DNA from 4 places in the Oceanobacter antarcticus genome. Region 2 is predicted to be linked to each of the others. Evidence: predicted binding sites of a transcription regulator. Region 2 holds the regulator's gene; each other region holds the start of a gene.
The links. Region 2 encodes sigma-54, which starts transcription at its own class of promoters, with help from an activator protein. Its sites were predicted from a motif close to TGGCACNNNNNTTGCTNT; they were not measured.

Region 1 (4,788 bases), on a different contig from region 2:
TCTGGTGCTGGTCGCCTCCAAATGCAAAGTCACCACACAATTTCGGAATACCATCGGTTTGCCGGGGCGCATGTCGACGCGATTGCAGCCTAATCACCCGACGGATGATCCGGCTGGCGTCGCCGCTTCGGTGCTGGATGGCTTGTTGTACGGCAGCGGCGATGCCGTGATTGGCATTAATCCGGCCAGCGATAATACCGAAGCGGTGATTACCCTAATGAAAATGCTGGACGATGTGATCCAGCATTACGATATACCAACCCAGAGCTGTGTCTTGACCCATGTGACCACGCACATCGAGGCGATGAATCGAGGTGCGCCGGTCGATCTGATTTTCCAGTCGATTGCTGGCACTCAGAAAGCCAACGACAGTTTTGGCATCAATCTGGCTTTGCTTCGGGAAGCCTATGATGCCGGCCAAACGCTGGCACGTGGCAGTGTCGGTCAGAATTGTATGTATTTTGAAACCGGGCAGGGCAGTGCCTTGTCGGCCAATGCGAATTTCGGGATGGATCAGCAAACCTGCGAAACCCGCGCCTATGCCGTTGCACGGGAGTTTAAACCGTTGCTGGTGAACACCGTGGTGGGCTTTATTGGTCCTGAATATTTGTACAACGGCAAGCAAATCATCCGCGCCGGTCTGGAAGACCATTTTTGCGGCAAATTGATGGGTGTGCCTATGGGCTGTGATATTTGTTACACCAATCATGCCGAGGCTGATCAGGATGATATGGATGTACTATTAACTCTGTTCGCGGCGGCGGGGGGGAGTTTTATTATGGGAATTCCAGGCTCTGACGACATCATGCTTAACTATCAGACGACGTCATTCCACGATGCCTTGTACGCACGTGAATTACTGGGTCTCAAACCAGCCCCGGAATTTGAAGCCTGGTTACAGCGCATTGGCATTTTTGATCAACAGAATCATCTGGCTTATGGCAATCAGAGTTTACCCGCTCCCTTTGAGCATGTGATGCGGGGAGGCCGATGATATGACCGACACCCTCCTGGTGGAAAACCCCTGGCAAGTCCTGCGCGAATATACCGATGCCCGTATTGGTCTTGGCCGTGCCGGTGTCAGCCTGCCGACGCGGGCGCATCTGGAATTCCAGCTGGCTCATGCCCGAGCCAGGGATGCCGTGCATTTGCCGCTGGATTTTGTGCAGCTGCAGCAGGATCTCGAACAGACGCTATTACAAGCCGGACTCAAGGGGCCTGTGCTGAAACTGGCCAGTCAGGCCAATGATCGACCTCAGTATTTGCAACGACCGGACTATGGTCGCCAACTGTCTGTTGCTAGTCGGGAGTGGCTGGCGCAATGGCTGACTGACAGCCAACCGGCGGCGTTTGATATTGCGATTGTTGTTGCAGATGGATTGTCTTCGCTGGCGGTACAACGACATGCCGCACCGCTGCTGGGCAGTTTGCTGGCTTCGCTGGCCGATACGCCGCTGCGGGTGGGGCCTGTGGTGATGGTTGAGCAGGGGCGGGTGGCAATTGGCGATCCTATCGGCGAGATCCTCAAGGCTCGTATGCTGGTGATGCTGATTGGTGAGCGCCCTGGATTAAGTTCGCCGGACTCGCTGGGCATCTACTTCACCTGGCAGCCTGCCAGTGGCAAGCACGACGCCAACCGTAATTGCATCTCCAATGTGCGTCACGAAGGTCTGCGTTATGAAGAAGCAACTCATAAACTGATGTACCTGCTGCTGGAAGCCGGTCGCCGTCAGCTGTCCGGGGTGGCATTAAAAGATGAATCCGATAACGGTCAGCAGCAGCTGAAGAACAAGCCCGGAAACTTGCTGCTGAATACACTCTAACTATTAATAATCACTACATTTACTGATACCAGCCGGAGAACCGCCATGAACAAATTGCAACTCGTCCTTAAACGCACGCTTTTTTATCCCAGTTTTCTGATGCTCTCGAGCGGCTTCTTTTTGCTCGAATTCCGCGGTTTGAGCGCTATTGCTACCGCAGCAGGGTTGGCATTGGCGCTGCATCTGGCCGTGAATGGCTACGATGTCTGGAAAGCGCGTCAGGTGGGGGTGTCGTCGGTAGACGGCTGATTTTCCAGCTGAGCCAGTCGGCTTTCCAGCTCGAGCAGCAGTGTGTGGGTTTTTTCCAATACGCGCTGCTGTGACTCGAATTCTTCCCGTGTCACCAGATTGGCACTACTGAACAGCAACTGCAGTCGGGATGCCATATTCTTGTGCATTTCTTCTGACAAGGATGCAAAGGGTGACTGTGCCAGTAACTGCTCGATTTTAAAGCGTATTTCGTTGGCGTTCATTTTTTATCTCCCGCTGTTTTGACGGCTGTTGCACGCTCAGAGAGCTGCTTGGCTAGCATGGCACTGTTGTGGCGCCAATGGTTACGAATATGCGCACCAGTATGGTGCTAAAAGAAATACAGTGCTCGATAAATGAGCAAGTGGATTCTCAAAACCCAGAAAATTATATCAGGAAACCCACTAATAACGGGGTTTTCAAAGTTGGCACGGTCACTGCTAACTCTCACTCACAGAATTAAAACGGTGCTCAAGGTCGCAATTCCGGATCCCAAAGCATCGAGTCTGATCAATGACTAGCTTCGCTAACCGATGAAGGAAAAAACGATGAAAAAATTGTCTCAAGCTATCGTTCTTGCTGGTGCCATGACTGCAGGTCTGACCGCTGTTCAAACTGCCCAGGCAGAAATTTCTGCTTCTGTCGACATTGCCAGTATGTACCTGTGGCGTGGTCAGGATCTGGGTCTGGATAAGGGCACGGCAGTTGTATCCGGCGCTTTGGACTACAGCCATGAATCTGGCCTGTACGCTGGCGTATGGACCTCTTCCGGTGATTCCTCTCTGGGTAATGAAACTGACTTCTATGCCGGTTTTGCTGGCGCAGTCGGTGACTTTGGCTATGACCTGGGTTATGTCACATACATTTATTCAGAAACTGCTGCTGACGAATTCGACGACGCTGCAGAATTTTACCTGGGTCTGTCTTACAGCATGGTTGGTATTACTTTCTACGTACCAAGCGATTCTGATGCAGATGGCCTGTACACCGTACTGGGTGTTGATATTCCTGATACCAGCTTCTCTGTTGCTCTGGGTAACTACAGCGATATCGATGATGAGTACACTCACCTTGACGTGTCTTACGCTTACAACGACAGTGTTGGATTCACTGTATCCAAGATTGTTGATGAAGCCAACGAAGACAGCTACGACAAGTCCATGCGTTACGTTGTGTCTTACAGCCTGCCTATCGAGATGTAAAAAGCATACAATGGCCTGTGCCCTCGCACAGGCCATTCCCATCCTTTAGCTTAAAATAGGAGTTTTCTATGAAACTCATTACTGCTGTTGTGAAGCCGTTCAAGCTGGACGACGTGCGTGAAGCACTGTCTGAAATCGGTGTTCAGGGTATCACTGTGACTGAGGTCAAAGGCTTTGGTCGTCAGAAAGGTCATACCGAGTTGTACCGTGGTGCCGAGTACGTGGTCGATTTCTTGCCTAAAGTCAAAATCGAAGTGGCTGTTGCCGAAGATCTGACAGACAAGGTTATTGAAGCTATCACCAAAGCTGCCAATACCGGCAAAATTGGCGACGGCAAGATTTTTGTTACAACTCTGGAGCAGGTTGTACGTATCCGTACCGGTGAAACCGGCGCTGACGCGCTCTGATCCTTTTCAGTTCTAACTAACAGATAAAATCTAGCCTGATGCGGGGGGCTTAGAATGGAAAACAATATTTACGAATTGCAATACGCCATGGACACCTTTTATTTCCTGGTATGTGGCGCGTTGGTTATGTGGATGGCTGCTGGTTTTGCCATGCTGGAAGCGGGCCTGGTTCGCGCCAAAAACACGACCGAAATTCTGACTAAAAACATCGCGCTGTATGCGATCGCTTGCACCATGTACTTGGTGTGTGGCTACGAGTTGATGTACGGCGGTGGTTTCTTTCTGGACGGTATTGCAGATGTGGATCCTGCTGCTGTGTTGGGTGACTTTGCGGCACGTGAAGACGGTTTCCAGGGTGGTTCAATCTACGCCGGTGCGTCTGACTTCTTCTTCCAGGTTGTCTTCGTAGCAACTGCCATGTCTATTGTGTCTGGTGCGGTTGCTGAGCGTATGAAGCTGGGTGCTTTCATGGTCTTTGCCGTTGTTATGACTGGTTTTATCTATCCAATGGAAGGCAGCTGGACTTGGGGTGGCAACTCCGTGTTCGGAATGTTCAGCCTGGGTGATGACTTCGGTTTCTCTGACTTTGCTGGTTCCGGTATTGTTCACATGGCGGGTGCTGCTGCTGCTCTGGCGGGTGTTATTCTGCTGGGTGCACGTAAAGGCAAGTACGGTCCAAATGGTGAAATCCGTGCAATCCCTGGTGCCAACCTGCCGCTGGCAACGCTGGGCTGTTTCATCCTGTGGATGGGCTGGTTCGGTTTCAACGGTGGTTCTGTACTGAAACTGGGCGATATTGCCAATGCCAACGCAGTTGCAGTTGTGTTCACTAACACTAACGCAGCGGCTGCTGGTGGTTTGATCGGTGCTCTGTTGCTGGCCTTCGTACTGTTCCGCAAGGCGGATCTGACCATGTGTCTGAATGGTGCACTGGCTGGTCTGGTGGCGATTACTGCTGAGCCTTCAACGCCGACTCCTTTTGTCGCGACCTTGATTGGCTTTGTGGGTGGCTTGATTGTTGTTGTCGCTATCCTGACTCTGGACAAAATGAAGATTGATGATCCCGTTGGTGCGATCTCTGTTCATGGTGTTGTGGGTCTGTTTGGT
Region 2 (4,788 bases):
GCAATTCATGCTGCCAGTAGGGATTGGGCAGGTTGCGCACATCGAAAACGAAGTCGGCATCCAGGGGAATGCCCTGTTTGAAGCCGAACGACTGGAACAGCACAGCCATGTCTGGAGTGATTTTCTCGGCCACTCGCAGTTTGATCAGGCTCCGCAGCTCATGTACCGACATGCGTGTCGTATCCAGAGTCAGATCCGCGAGGTTGGCGACGGGTTCGAGTAATTCGGTTTCGCGCTCAATGGCTTCCGCCAGGGAGATATTGTCATTGGTGAGCGGGTGCTTGCGCCGGGTTGAACTGAAGCGTTGTAACAGGACTTCTTCGGTGGCATCAAGAAAAACGATATCGACCTGGCGATACTGCTCCGGCAAGCGGGTCAGTACCTGGGTCAGTTGCTCTATGGCATCGGGCAGGTTACGAACGTCAACGCTGACAGCAACGTTGGCGCGTTTTTCCGCACTGTAGGGCAAGCCTGCGAGTGCTGGCAGTAAATCGACCGGTAGATTATCGATGCAATAAAACCCGAGGTCTTCAAGCACCGCCAGTGCGCTGGATTTACCTGAGCCTGAACGGCCACTGATCACAACCAGACGCATGTGCTGTCTCCGTGTTTTGGGCAAGGTCAGTTGTCGGCCAGCGCCCGTTGATACAGTTCCTGGTCGCTGCTCGCACTGCGTAATAGGTGGCGATATTGGCTCTGGCTGAAATTTTCTGCCAGGGTTGCCAGTATTTTCAGGTGGTCGTCTGTTGCTTCTTCAGGCACCAGCAAGGCAAATACAAGATCGACCGGTTGATGGTCTATGGCATCAAAGTCGATGGCCTCACGCAGGTGGAGTAATACCCCAACGGCCTGTTCACATTGTCGTAATCGACAGTGGGGGATAGCGATACCTTCGCCAATGCCGGTACTGCCAAGGCGCTCACGCCCAAGCAGACGTTCAAAAACCTCATCCGATGAGCTGCCATCCACTTCTTCAGCAATCAGCTCTGCCAGAAACTCCAGCAGTTTTTTTTTGCTGGTCATGGCGACATCGGTACGAGTACGTTCAGGCGCAAGAATATCGGCAATCGCTATGCTCATGTGTCAGCCTTGTCCGTGCTGTCGGGCAACCAGTTTTTCTTTGTGTTTCAGCACTTGCCGATCCAGTTTGTCGGCCAGCAAGTCAATGGCAGCGTACATGTCGTCATGGGATGACGTCGCATGAAAATCGGCACCACTGACGTGGAGTGAGGCTTCTGCCAGCTGGCGTCCCTTTTCGAGGGTCAGGGTAACCTGACCGGAGGTAATGGGTTCGGCATGTCGCTCAAGGCGAACCAGTTTTTCCTTGACGTATTCTTCCATGGCTGCGGTAACTTCGACATGGTGTCCACTGATATTGATGCTCATAAACGGCTCCTTATGGCTCGCTTTAAACCGAACAAGGATCGACGGGGTCGATCAAATCAACTGTTTCCGCTCATTCGATGGCGGAATCATCATTGCCTCACGATATTTGGCCACCGTGCGGCGTGCAACCTGAATTCCCTTATCTCCGAGGACGACGGCGATCTTGTTGTCACTCAGTGGCTTGCGCGGGTTTTCTTCGCTAATCAGCTTCTTGATCATGGCGCGAATGGCGGTTGATGAACATTCGCCGCCAGCATCGGTATTGACATGGCTGGAGAAGAAATACTTCAGCTCAAAAATACCACGCGGCGTGTGCATGAATTTTTGTGTCGTTACCCGTGAAATGGTCGACTCGTGCATACCAACGGCATCGGCAATATCATGCAGTACCAGTGGTTTCATAGCTTCTTCGCCCTGCTCAAAAAAGTCGAGCTGATATTCGACAATTTTGGTGGCGACTTTCAGCAGGGTTTCGTTGCGGCTTTGCAGGCTTTTGATAAACCAGCGCGCTTCTTGCAGGTGATCTTTGAGGAAGGCGTTGTCAGCACTGCTGTCCGAGCGGCGCACCAGCGAGGCGTAGTCGGAGTTTACCCGCAGTTTTGGGGCAATATCCGGGTTCAGTTCAACGCGCCATTCATCGCGGATGTTGCGCACGATCACGTCGGGCACAACGTATTCTGACTGTTCGGAGCTGATTCCGGCCCCTGGCTTGGGATTCAGCTCCTTAACCAGACGCAAGACGGCTTTGAGGTCTTCTTCTTTCAGCCGGGTTTTGCGCATCAGCGTGGGGTAGTCTTTACTGCCCAGCAAGGCAATGTAGTCACCGATCACCAGTTTGGCTTCTGCCAGCCAGGGAGTGTCGGCTGGTAGCTGGTTTAACTGCAGGATCAGGCATTCGCGCAGGTCGCGGGCAAAAACACCAGCCGGATCAAACTGTTGCAGACGTTTGAGTACGGCTTGGACTTCGTCTTCCTCAACCCCAAATTCCGGATCCATGGAACCCAGTACGTCGTCTATGGTGGTGTGGAGGTAGCCGTCGTCGTCGACACCGTCAATCAGCATGGTGGCAATCTCGCGATCGACATCACTCATGGGAGTCAGATTCAGTTGCCATTCCAGATGCCCTTGCAGGTCGTCGGAGGTGGCATGACGGGAGTCGTAGTCAAAGTCGTCGTCGCCGACAGAGCCTGAGCCGGAGGAAACGCCAGCGGTAGTCTGGAAAGTATCGTCCCAATTGCTGTCGACCGGCAGGTCATCCGGCATCTTGTCGTCCGACCACTGTTCACCCAGTTCCTGGGCGTCTGTGTCGGTCGCTGTCGCCGTGACGGCGGCTTCTCGTTCCTGATCGCCGTTGTTTTGCTGAGCATCCGTGTAGTCGTCGTGCTCGGACTCTTCGAATTCCAGCATGGGATTGGAATCCAGGGCTTCCTGGATTTCCTGTTGCAGATCAAGGGTAGACAATTGCAGCAGTCGAATTGCCTGTTGCAGCTGGGGGGTCATGGTCAGCTGCTGACCCATTTTTAACTGAAGCGATGCTTTCATACAGCGTTATAGTTCATCGGTTGTCGGCATGGTCTGTGCATTATACGCCAGCCTGTGAGGCTGGGAATGCTTTTCATGGTGTCGAAATGAAACAGCGCCGGGCATCATAGCCCTGTAAGCCAGTAAGAATCAAAGACGGAAGTCCTGACCAAGGTAGATGGCCCGAACCTGTTCGTTGGCGAGTACTTCATCGGCGCTGCCTTCGGCAATAATGTGTCCACCGCCTACGATATAGGCTTTTTCACAAATTGCGAGGGTTTCGCGGACGTTGTGATCGGTAATCAGTACGCCAATGCCGCGCGCCTTGAGCTGGCGAATGATGGCCATAATGTCGGATACGGAAATCGGGTCGACACCGGCAAAGGGTTCATCGAGCAAAATAAATGAGGGTTCGGCGGCCAGTGCCCGGGCAATTTCTACCCGGCGGCGTTCACCGCCGGAGAGTGACATCCCCAGGCTGCTGCGAATGTGCTGGATGTGAAATTCGTCCAGCAGTTGTTCCAGCTGTTGCTGGCGTTGTTGTTTTTGCAGTTCTGTGCGGGTTTCCAGAATGGCCATGATGTTGTCTTCGACGCTGAGCTTGCGGAAGATCGAGGCTTCTTGTGGCAGATAACCAATGCCTTTCTGGGCGCGGCCATGCATGGGCAGGTGACTGATGTCGTCGTCGTCAATTTTGACGCGTCCCTTGTCGGCCTGTACCAGGTTGACAATCATGTAAAAGCAGGTGGTTTTGCCGGCTCCGTTGGGGCCGAGCAGGCCAACAATTTGCCCGCTGCTGACGGCAAGGGATACGTCTTTAACGACCTCTCGGCCGCTGTAGCTTTTGGCCAGATGTTCCGCCCTGAGCGTTTTCATGGTTGTGCTTCCGTGTCGGGCTGGGGCTGGATAATCACCCGGATACGCTGTTTGTCTTCCGACTCAGCCGTGCCATCGGCAGGCGTGTCGGAGCCGCTGGCGGTTACGGTTTCCTGTTCAATGTCGTAGCGAATCAGTTCGCCACTGAAGAGGTTGTTTTCCTGGCGTAATTCGGCATTGCCTTTGAACGCGATTTCCTTGCGGGTGGCGTAAAAATCGATGCGATTGGCGGTTGCCTGAGTGACCGGCTTGTTGTTGCTGACCTGTTGCTGGTAGCGGGCGGGTTGACCTTCGGCGATGGCTTGTTCGAGAATTTTGCCATTCAGGATCAGTACCAGGCGTTCAGATTCGATTTTCAGGGTACCTTGCGTCAGTACCACATCCCCTTCATAAACGACCATGCCGGTTTTGCGATCGAGTTCGGCGCGGTCGGACTGGATAATCATTTCTTGCTGCCAGTCTTCTGGCAAGGCCTCTACCGTGGCAACCAGGGCGCTGGTGAGCAGCAGCAGGGCTGCCAGTTTATTGTACATACCGGGTACTCACGTGTTCTTGAAGGTCGAGGTGTTGACGCTTGATGTCCAGAGTCATGCCTGTTGCATGGGTAATGCTGTTGCCATTTCGAATGGTAACCTGTTTGGTCGTAGAGGCTGTAGCCAATTCCGGTTGGTAGAGCAGTTGGCTGGTTTCAATGCTCAGCGTGTCATTTGTCTGGCCGGTCTCCGCCAGCGAACGTATTTCGACCTGATTGCGTAATTCAACCTGACTGTTGGCATCCTGAATGCGACCGGATTCGGCACTGACGCGCCATGTTTGTTGAGGTGCTGTTTGAGTGATAATAACGGGCTTATCCAGTCGGGTTTCCGAGAACGCCGGAATATGACTGGAACCATCCGCCTGCAGCGTTTGCTGTAGCTGACCAAGGGCGTCGTAGTGGCGATGGCGCAGTTGCTTGCCGTAATAATCCGGCTCAAGACTGACCACCTGGGTTGCAGCAGTGACCAG
Region 3 (4,788 bases), on a different contig from region 2:
CCAAGCATTTTTTGTTAATTGCGATCACGGCACCTGTCATTTACGGCCTGATTATTCCGGTGGTGGTTGCGGATGTGTTTGTCTCGCTGTATCAGGCCATCTGTTTTCCGGTGTATCAAATACCCAGGGTAAAGCGCAGTCATTATCTGACGTTGGAGAGAAAGAAGCTGTCGTATCTCACGTTTTTTCAGAAGCTGAATTGCCTATACTGCGATTACGCCAACGGTGTGTTTGCCTACGCCAGTGAAGTGGCCGGGCGTACTGAGTGGTATTGGTGCCCGATCAAGCATTCAAGTCATGCGTTGCGTTCTCATGATCATTACGAAAAATTCATTGAATACGGTGACGGCACTGATTTTCCCAAGCAGCACAAGGCTCGCCGTCAGGCTTGTCGTGCGTGTGAAAGCAGTTGTTCACCGAGCGAGTAGATCAAGCATTCTGATCACTTAAGATTATCTGGGGTGACTGTCAGCTTCCTGCTGGCTCTGTTTCTTTTACTGCGGCACAATACCTGACCGAGCGGTCGGGTTCGACCGACTATCCTTGTAATACGATGACTGACACCACAGGTCCGCATGAACGATTTCAAACAATGGCTGCGTGCCATGCCCAAAGCCGAACTTCATTTGCACATCGACGGCAGCTTGCAGGCCAGTCGCCTGCTTCAGCTGGCCGCTAAAAATGGCGTTGAGATTCCTTACGACAGCGTTGAGTCGGTGGAGCAGGCCTACAATTTTGACGATCTGCAAAGTTTTCTGGATTTGTATTATCTGGGTGCCTCGGTATTGCGTGACGAGGAGGACTTTTATTACCTGATGAAGGACTACCTTGATAAATGCCGTGAGCAGAATATTGTTCATGCCGAAATCATGGTGGAACCTCAAACCTATCTGCCGTATGGCGTGGCGGTTGAAACTGTGCTGGCAGGTTTCCGTAAGGCGATTGCAGCTGCCAAAGCACAAAATGGCCAATCAGCGTTGATGATCCTGAGCTTATTGCGTCATCTGAGTGAGGAAGAAGCCCTTGCGATGCTGGATAGCGTCGAGCCATTCCGGAACGATTTTGTGGGCATTGGTTTGGCCAGTTCGGAGTTGGGTAATCCGCCAGAAAAATTTGCACAGCTGTACGCCAAGGCTAAAGAGCAGGGTTATAAGCTGATTGCTCATGCCGGGGAAGAAGGTCCACCGGAGTACATCTGGGGGGCGTTGGATGTGCTGCAGGTGGATCGTGTTGATCACGGTGTGCGTTGTGTGGAAGACGAGGCCCTGGTGAAGCGCTTGATTGCTGAGCAAGTGCCGCTGACGGTGTGTCCGTTATCTAACGTGCGTTTGTGTGTGTTTAACACCATGGCCGAGCATAATATTCTGGAGATGCTGGAGCAGGGGTTGTGCGTGACGGTGAACTCGGATGACCCCACCTATTTTGGCGGCTTTATGAACGAGAATTTTGAAGCACTGGCGGACGATCTGGGGATGACCAAAGCGCAAGCAGTACAGTTGGCGGCTAACAGTTTCCGCGCCAGCTTTTTGAGCGATGAAGATAAACACGCATTGATTCAGCAGCTGGAGCAGCATGCTGCGATAGCGGCGTAGCAAATATCAGGTCTGGCCGGTGTAAAACGCCTTGGCCGGTGCTTGTGTCATGCGGAAACCCCGAGCAAGGCTGGCTGGCGATGATTTATCCGTCCCAGCCTTCGTCATCCATATCGTCAAAACGACTGTCGGTTTTGTTTTGCGATTTGTCTTTTAATATTTTTGCCAGCCAGAATTCTGGCGTGCCATTCATTTGTTTTTGAATGTCTTCGATCAATTCTTCAACATCCGGGCCACCACTGACCTTGATGGGATTGACCCCCAGAGCAATGAGCTGACGCGTTGCCGAGCCACCAATCGAACCGCAGTAAACAACGTCGGCTCCCACCAGCCAGGCCAGCTTGGGTTTCAGTTTGTCTTCGTTACCATCTTTCTTTTCGTGGCCGAATTCCTGACTGGCCAGTAATTCAGCAGAATCAGCGCTAACGGCAAACAGGTAAAACGCCTGGGCAGAACCAAAATGCTGATCCACCATATCGCCGTCCATAGAGGCAAAGGCAACCAGAACTGCTTGTGGGTCGGCTTCTACGTCTGCAACGCAGGCGACGCTTGTCAATTCGCTCATACTCTCTCCGATGGCAACGGGTCAATGACTGTTACCGATGGTATTGCAAACACCAGGCCATAAAAATTCCATCAAGCTTGGATTTAAGTCAATAAAATCAATTGGTTAAAAAACATGTGATTGGAATGATCGTTGGAATAACCTCGACGAGGGGAGAGTAGTTATCTCCTTGTCGGCTTTCTGACAAATCTTGGTGACATTGACTCTTGGGCAGCGTCACCAATTTACCTTGGGATAGCGCGCCGCCGCGCCCGCCAGGGTTGTGGCTAATACTCTATGCGGGGCCAGCATGGCAGCTGGCGCTCCCAGGGTGCGGAGCCTATTAAAGGCCTGTCTGAATGGGTCGCTGTTTAAGCGACAGCTTCTGTTTGTGCTAATGCCGCCAGGAGTTCTGGTTTGATCTGCTCAATCCAGCCAGCCATGCGTTTTTCTGTTTCCAGTCCCTGGTTTTTATTATCCAGCGCGAGGCCGACAAAGCGGTCATCGATCACGGCTCGGGATTGCGAGTAGATATAGCCTTCGGTATCCCAGCTGCCGATGATTGTAGCGCCCAGTCCTTTAAACAGGCTGTATAGCTCGAACATGGCGTCGCAGTACCGTTCACCGTATTTTACCTGATTGCCCAGCCCATAAATGGCGACGGTTTTGCCGGTGAAATCGGCCCCTTCCAGCTGTGGCAGAAAATCCAGCCAGCTGCCGCTGCGGATATTGGTTTCTGTTCCTGGCAGCTGGCCTTCGCCATAGGTTGCTGTGCCGATAATCAGCGCCGGGTATTGCATCAGATCGTCGAGTGTCACCCGGTTGATGTTTAATGGTTTTGAGGCGATGTCATCGCCGAGCAGTTTGGCCAGTTTTTTCCCGATCAGACGGGTGGTGCCAGTGTCAGTGCCAAAAAAGATGCCTACTTGATTCATATCATGATGCCTTTGCTAAACGCTTCGATGAGATGACCATTGCAAAATTAAAACCAGACCGGCTAATAACCAGCTACCGCGATTGTTTGGGCTTGAAGTCTGATGTCTGGCGGTCTGGACTCAGGCGGTGGCTGGGCATCGGGCCGAATGGTTGGTGTCCACCGTGGTTAAAATGTGTGGTAGCTGACCGGGTTTTGTGTCGAAAACAACAATGCTGGATGACTCGGTCGTTTTGTTTGCTGCAGCTGTTCGGGATTTTCGGGGGGGCGGAAAGAAGGGAGCGGGCCAGTGGCCACACTCCCGGCGAGCTTATTCGTCGTCGAGCTGACTTTGCGGAGCTTCCATGACTGGCGATGCCCACAGGTCGTATTCATCGGCGTGTTCAATTTCTACTTCGATGATGTCCCCCGGTGCGCATTCGTGGAATTCGTTCAGGTACACCATGCCGTCGATGTTGGGTGCGTCGCCCATGGTGCGGCCAACAGCGCCTTCGTCGTCGATTTCGTCAATAATCACCGCCATACGCTGGCCGATTTTGCGGGACAGTTTGCGTGTGCTGATGGTTTGCTGGGTTTGCATAAAGCGGTCGTAGCGTTGTTGCTGAATCTCGGGTGCAACGTGGTCTGGCAGGTCGTTGGCTTTGGCGCCGTCGACCGGGCTGTATTTGAAACAGCCGACGCGGTCGAGTTCGGCTTCTTCGAGCCAGTCGATCAGCATCTGGAAATCTTCTTCGGTTTCGCCAGGGAAGCCCACCACGAAGGTAGAGCGGATCACCAGTTCTGGCACCATCTCACGCCATTTTTTGATTCGTTCCAGAGTGTTTTCGGCATGGGCCGGACGTTTCATCAGCTTCAGAATACGTGGGCTGGCGTGCTGGAAGGGAATATCCAGGTATGGCAGGATTTTGCCTTCGACCATGAGTGGCAATACGTCGTCCACGTTGGGGTAAGGGTAAACGTAGTGCAGACGGACCCAGGCACCCAGGTTACCGAGTTCGTTACAGAGGTCGTATAGCTTGGTTTTAACCGGTTTGCCGTTCCAGAAGTCGGTGCGGTATTTGCGATCAACGCCGTAGGCGGAAGTGTCTTGTGAGATCACCAGAATTTCACGGGTACCGGCATCTACCAGGCGTTTGGCTTCATCCAGTACATCGCCTATCGGGCGTGAGACGTGTTTGCCGCGCATGTCGGGGATGATGCAGAAGGTGCAGCTGTGGTTGCAGCCTTCCGATATTTTCAGGTACGAGTAGTGGCGCGGGGTCAGCTTGACGCCTTGGGGAGGCACCAGGTCGGAGAAGGGATCGTGTTCCTTTTTTAGCGGTGGCACCCATTGGTGCACGGCGGTCATCACTTCTTCGTAGGCTTGGGGGCCGGTGATGGCAAGAATGTTGGGGTTTTGCTCGCGAATGGTGTCGGCATCTTTACCCTTGCCCATGCAGCCGGTCACAATCACCTTGCCGTTAGCCGCCATGGCTTCGCGAATGGCTTCCAGAGATTCCTGTTTGGCGTCGTCGATAAAACCACAGGTGTTGACCACGACCACGTCGGCATCGTCGTAGCTGTTGACCACGTCGTAGTTATCCATTCGCAGTTGGGTCAGAATGCGCTCGGAGTCGACCAGCGCTTTCGGGCATCCGAGGCTGACGAACCCGACTTTACCGCTGCTGCCAGCAGTGCCGGAGCCGGAAGATGGGGTTACGGAAGTCGTGATGTCGGAG
Region 4 (4,788 bases), on a different contig from region 2:
AACATATCGGTCTCGGATAAGCGTTACACCATCCGCATCGAGATTCCCCGGGCGGGTGGTGTGATGGTCGTGGAATAGCCTACGGAGCAGGCCACTCCACATCAGTATTGCTTTATGTAATGCCCTGGGGATTCCGGCCCGTTATGTATCGGGTTATGCGGTTGGGCTGGAACCACCGGATTTCCATAGCTTTTTTGAAGTGTACCTGGAATACCGCTGGTTTCTGTTTGATGCCACCCGGATGGCACCCGTCAGTGGTCTGGTGAGAATCGGTATTGGTCGTGATGCGGCGGATGCGTCTTTTGCCAATATTGTTGGTCTGGCGACGATGCCGTCGATCAAGGTTGAAGCTTCTGCCGTGGACTGGGAACTCACCTATAGAATAGAAATGGTGGGCTGGTATCCACGGCCTGAAAAGAGCGAACCCGATTGCGGCATGCAGGGTAGCGGGGCAGGCCTGTTAACCCGGTGTGCCGTCGGGGCGTGCGCGTGACAATATAGGGAAAAAGACAATAACAAACAGGCTGAACGCCGCCATCCAGAGCAGCCCTGCAAGAATAACTAACCAGAGTGCCTGGCCGGGTAATATCGCGGGTAGAATACGTACAAAAGTGGCGGCAACCATCAACAGAAAGGCGCCGGTTATGGCCGGCGTAGCCTGAATCTTCCGGCCAGTGTGGCCAAGGGATACTCGTGTCACCATCGCCAGTATCATCAGGCTGATGCCTCCAAGCGTAATCACATGGTAGCTGATGGATGCGGTGAGAAGCCCGGTGGTCTGGTGCAGGCCGATCAAAAGCAGGCCAATGGACATCAACCAATAGCTGATGTGCAGTGACCACAGCATCGGTGTTTGTAAGGCGACAATAAAACGCCAGCGGAATACTCGCCAGACGTTTAATACTCCGGCTGTCATAAGAATAATGCCAGTCATCGCTTCGGTTGCTGGCAGTAACGCCATACCAGCCGGAATACAGAGTGCCGTTGTCAGGATCGTTGCTTTTTCTAGCCACGGCAAGGGTGTCACCCGTGGTGTCTGCGTGCCATTGGCCGTGAACATGGGGAAGACTCTCCCACCAATCACACACATCAGCAGGACAATCAGCAGAATCATGCCATGGGCGGCAGCTTGCTGGCTGATGATACCACTACCGGATGGGTCGGCGTGCATCATGGCGTTCAGACCGCTCATCAGTAGCAAAATGGGGGCAAACATCAGGTTGCGCCACATTTTTACCCGTATAACTGGTCGGGCCAGTGCCACTGCGGCAAGGGGGAGAAAAAGAAAATCAATCAAACCAATGAGGTTGGCTGGCAAGAGTGTTGGTAACAGCATCACCACTCTGCCAACGAACCAGACGCCAACCAACAAACCCAGTGGTAAGCCGCTGAGCCCTGGTTGATTGGTCCAGCTTTTGACTGCGGTCAACAAAAAGCCGACCACAATGGCAGCAACAAATCCAAACAGCATTTCATGCATGTGCCAGAAGTACAGACCGCCAGCAGGAGCAATTAATTGTGCACCGCTGAGGCTGGCCATCCATAGGCCAATACAGATAACGCCAAATATGGCTCCCAGTCCAAAAAAAGGACGAAATGCCAGGGCAAACCATGCCCATTCCAGTTGTCTCGATGGTGAGGAAATTGGCTCTGGGCTGGTCATAGTGATGAGTGCTCCTGCATCAGTGTCGGGCGTCAGGCTGCCGCTATGGCAAGCTCCTCTGCCGGGCCAAAGAATTCATGGTGACGTCGGTCTTCGGGTATTGCCAGCGCATCACAGAGTTGGTTAACGCATACCATGAAAGGTTTGGGGCCAAGAAAGTAGATATTGGCGTCTCGGTTTTCGGGTAGCACACGTGCCAGCATATCCTGATTCAGAAAACCGGTAGCATCTGGTGCATCTCCTGGCAGCGGTTTTTCGTAAATAACGAAGCTTTTCAAGTTGGCATACTGACTGGCCAGTGTCTCGATATGCTCTTTAAAGGCGTGGTGTTGGCTGTCGATTGCCGCGTGAACAAACACAATCGGGCGACCGTCCGACACACAGCTGTTGAGCATACTGATTGCGGGTGTTATCCCGACCCCTCCTGTTATCAATACCAGTGGCTGTTCGGATTTTGGCGGTAAGACAAAATTACCGGCTGGTGCTGTCAGCATGACTTCGTCACCCGGCCTGGCTCTGTTATGCAGGTATCCGGATACCGTGCCATTGGCTTCTTTTTTTACTGAAATCCGCAGGCTACGTTTACCAGGAGCATCGGAGAGGCTGTAGTTGCGGCGCAGCGATTGGCCATCAATATCGAGTATCAGTGCTATGTACTGGCCAGGAGTGAAATCGATATTCTCTTCACCCTCTGTCGGGATCAGGTAAAACGATGAAATAACCGCGCTTTCTTTTTCGATACGCTCAATCACAAAACGGCGCTCTCCGCGCCAGCCACCCCGACGCTGGGCATGGTCGGAATAAAGCCCTTCTTCTACCTGAATCAGCAAGTCGGCCAGTTGCTGATAGGCCGCTCCCCAGGCATCGGCAATATCCGGTGTTACCGCGTCGCCCAGTACTTCACCAATAGCCTCCATCAGGCACTCCCCAACGATCGGGTAATGTTCCGGAAGAATATTCAAGGCGCAGTGTTTATGAGCGATCAGTCCAACAGCGCTGCCAAGGGCATCCAGTTTGTCGATATGGGTGGCATAAGCTACCAGGGCGTTGGCGAGTGCCTGACGCTGGGTGCCTTTTTGCTGGTGTGTCTGGTTAAACAGATCTGCCACCGCAGGGTAACGGCGGAACATCAGAGGATAAAAGCATTCGGTAATCTCTCGGGAATGAGCACCGACAACCGGGGCGGTTGCTTTGATGATGTCGATTTGGCTGGGGGATAGCATCGGATGTTGTCCTCTTGGTGCACCGGCAGGTGGGCGCTGTCTGTAAAAGTTAATGTTCCTCCGGTTCTTTCCAATAACTGTGCCATTTATAACTTATTGATATGTAAGGAGTAATTTTTATTGGGTCTTTTTTACATCAAGCGGGTGTGGTTGAAATGACCTCATCGAGGTAATATTGACAACATGCCATTTAAACATTACATCTCAGTCATCGAAGACCTTAGCCGTGAGTTGCCAGTTGATGTTCGGTACCGTCGTTTATTGGAAGCTATCCGGCACACCATTCCCTGTGACGCCATCGCACTCTTGCGGCTCTCGGGCGAAGTGTTGCGGCCCATTGCCTTTCTGGGGCTGCGCGAAGAAACCCGGGGAAGACATTTTCATCCGGATCATCACCCCAGACTGAAACAAATCCTTGAGCACCAACGGCTGATCCGGTTTCCTGCGGATTCGCTGCTCCCAGACCCATATGACGGCCTGATGCGCTTGCCCGGCATTGACCCTCGCGTGCACGACTGCATGGGGATGTCGATTCAGATTGATGGGCGCAACTGGGGCGTCATTACCCTGGATGCTTCTCGCCCGGGACAGTTTGATGAAACGATTCCTCATGCCGAGGAGCTGGCAATTACCCTGACCCGTGCGGTGATTACTGCAGCAGAACGCATTGCAACACTGCGACAGCAGATCAACCGTGGGCAACAGGTAACCGAAGCACTTAATCGGGAACGTCTTTCAACCGGCGTCGTGGGTACCAGTGCCGAAATCATGCGGCTGATCAGTGACGTAGATGTTGTGGCACCTACTTCCATGACGGTATTGATTGAAGGCGAGACCGGGGTTGGCAAAGAGTTGATTGCCCGTCGCTTGCATATGCAATCGGCGCGAGCGGACAAGCCTCTGATTTACCTGAATTGCGCCGCCTTGCCAGAGACCCTGGCGGAGGCCGAGCTGTTCGGCCACACCCGTGGCGCATTCACCGGGGCCAGTCAGGCACGGGCCGGCCGCTTTGAATTGGCTGATGGCGGGACACTGTTTCTTGATGAAATCGGTGAATTGCCCATGACCTTGCAAGCGACGCTGCTCCGGGTGCTGCAAGAAGGTGAAATCCAGCGGGTCGGCAGTGATGAGACACACAAGGTCGATGTGCGGATGGTTGCTGCGACTAACCGCAACCTAAAGCACGAAGTGGCTGCCGGCCGTTTCCGGGAAGACCTGTATCACCGCTTAAGTGTTTTTCCTCTTAGGGTGCCCGCTCTGCGAGAGCGTCACCGGGATGTGCTGGAGTTGGCAGAGTTCTTCCTGGAGCGTCTGCAACACCGCCTGAATGTTCAAAAGCTGCTGTTGACAGCGGATGCACGCGAGACCTTGTTACGTTATCAATGGCCGGGCAATGTCCGGGAGTTGGAACACGTTCTGGGGCGTGCTGCGCTTCGGGCACAACAACAATCCCGGGCACAAGAACCTGGTCGAGCACTGGTGTATATCGATAGCCGAACCTTGGCGCTGGGAGATATCGAGGTTCAACCGCCAAGCCCAGAGGAAGATAACCCTGATCGTGGGGCAGAGGCATTATCCGGCTCCTTGACTGAGCTGACCCGACAATACCAAACCCGGCTGATTGGTCGGGTACTGACAGAGCAGGGCGGTAACGTGTCGGCGGCTGCCCGTGTACTTCAGGTCGACCGGAGTAATTTGCTCCGGCTGGTAAAACGGCTTGGCATCCATGTTGGATAAGGCTGCTGATAAATACCGACGGTGATGGATCGCTATTCACGTCGAATACTGAGTTGGAAATTGAGCAAGGAACGGACAGCGAAAGTGACCTGTCAGGTACCCGCTTTCTTTGGCCTCGACAGTCATCTGGCGGGCCTAAAAGAGCACAGTCCTAAGCCCGAAGGG

Region 1: a site for sigma-54 is predicted at 2,499-2,516, ahead of WG929_RS11575 (TorF family putative porin). Genes of this name have one in related genera too.
Region 3: a site for sigma-54 is predicted at 2,200-2,217, ahead of WG929_RS06410 (NifB/NifX family molybdenum-iron cluster-binding protein). Genes of this name have one in related genera too.
Region 4: a site for sigma-54 is predicted at 2,954-2,971, ahead of hmpA (NO-inducible flavohemoprotein). Genes of this name have one in related genera too.

Annotation. Positions count from the first base shown of each region.
Region 1 is NZ_JBBKTX010000013.1:48,521-53,308, reverse strand. It holds gene WG929_RS11595 (ethanolamine ammonia-lyase subunit EutB) at 1-994, shown strand, start outside; gene eutC (ethanolamine ammonia-lyase subunit EutC) at 996-1,823, shown strand; gene WG929_RS11585 (hypothetical protein) at 1,869-2,072, shown strand; gene WG929_RS11580 (accessory factor UbiK family protein) at 2,042-2,296, opposite strand; gene WG929_RS11575 (TorF family putative porin) at 2,606-3,274, shown strand; gene glnK (P-II family nitrogen regulator) at 3,343-3,681, shown strand; gene WG929_RS11565 (ammonium transporter) at 3,736-4,788, shown strand, end outside.
Region 2 is NZ_JBBKTX010000007.1:18,319-23,106, reverse strand. It holds gene rapZ (RNase adapter RapZ) at 1-595, opposite strand, end outside; gene ptsN (PTS IIA-like nitrogen regulatory protein PtsN) at 622-1,080, opposite strand; gene hpf (ribosome hibernation-promoting factor, HPF/YfiA family) at 1,084-1,386, opposite strand; gene WG929_RS07015 (RNA polymerase factor sigma-54) at 1,438-2,928, opposite strand; gene lptB (LPS export ABC transporter ATP-binding protein) at 3,058-3,783, opposite strand; gene lptA (lipopolysaccharide transport periplasmic protein LptA) at 3,780-4,316, opposite strand; gene lptC (LPS export ABC transporter periplasmic protein LptC) at 4,306-4,788, opposite strand, start outside.
Region 3 is NZ_JBBKTX010000006.1:82,892-87,679, reverse strand. It holds gene WG929_RS06420 (hypothetical protein) at 1-428, shown strand, start outside; gene WG929_RS06415 (adenosine deaminase) at 576-1,592, shown strand; gene WG929_RS06410 (NifB/NifX family molybdenum-iron cluster-binding protein) at 1,678-2,157, opposite strand; gene WG929_RS06405 (flavodoxin) at 2,508-3,071, opposite strand; gene rimO (30S ribosomal protein S12 methylthiotransferase RimO) at 3,381-4,788, opposite strand, start outside.
Region 4 is NZ_JBBKTX010000030.1:14,313-19,100, reverse strand. It holds partial or broken gene WG929_RS18620 (transposase) at 1-78, shown strand, start outside; gene WG929_RS18615 (transglutaminase-like domain-containing protein) at 101-493, shown strand; gene WG929_RS18610 (NnrS family protein) at 461-1,663, opposite strand; gene hmpA (NO-inducible flavohemoprotein) at 1,696-2,886, opposite strand; gene norR (nitric oxide reductase transcriptional regulator NorR) at 3,070-4,623, shown strand.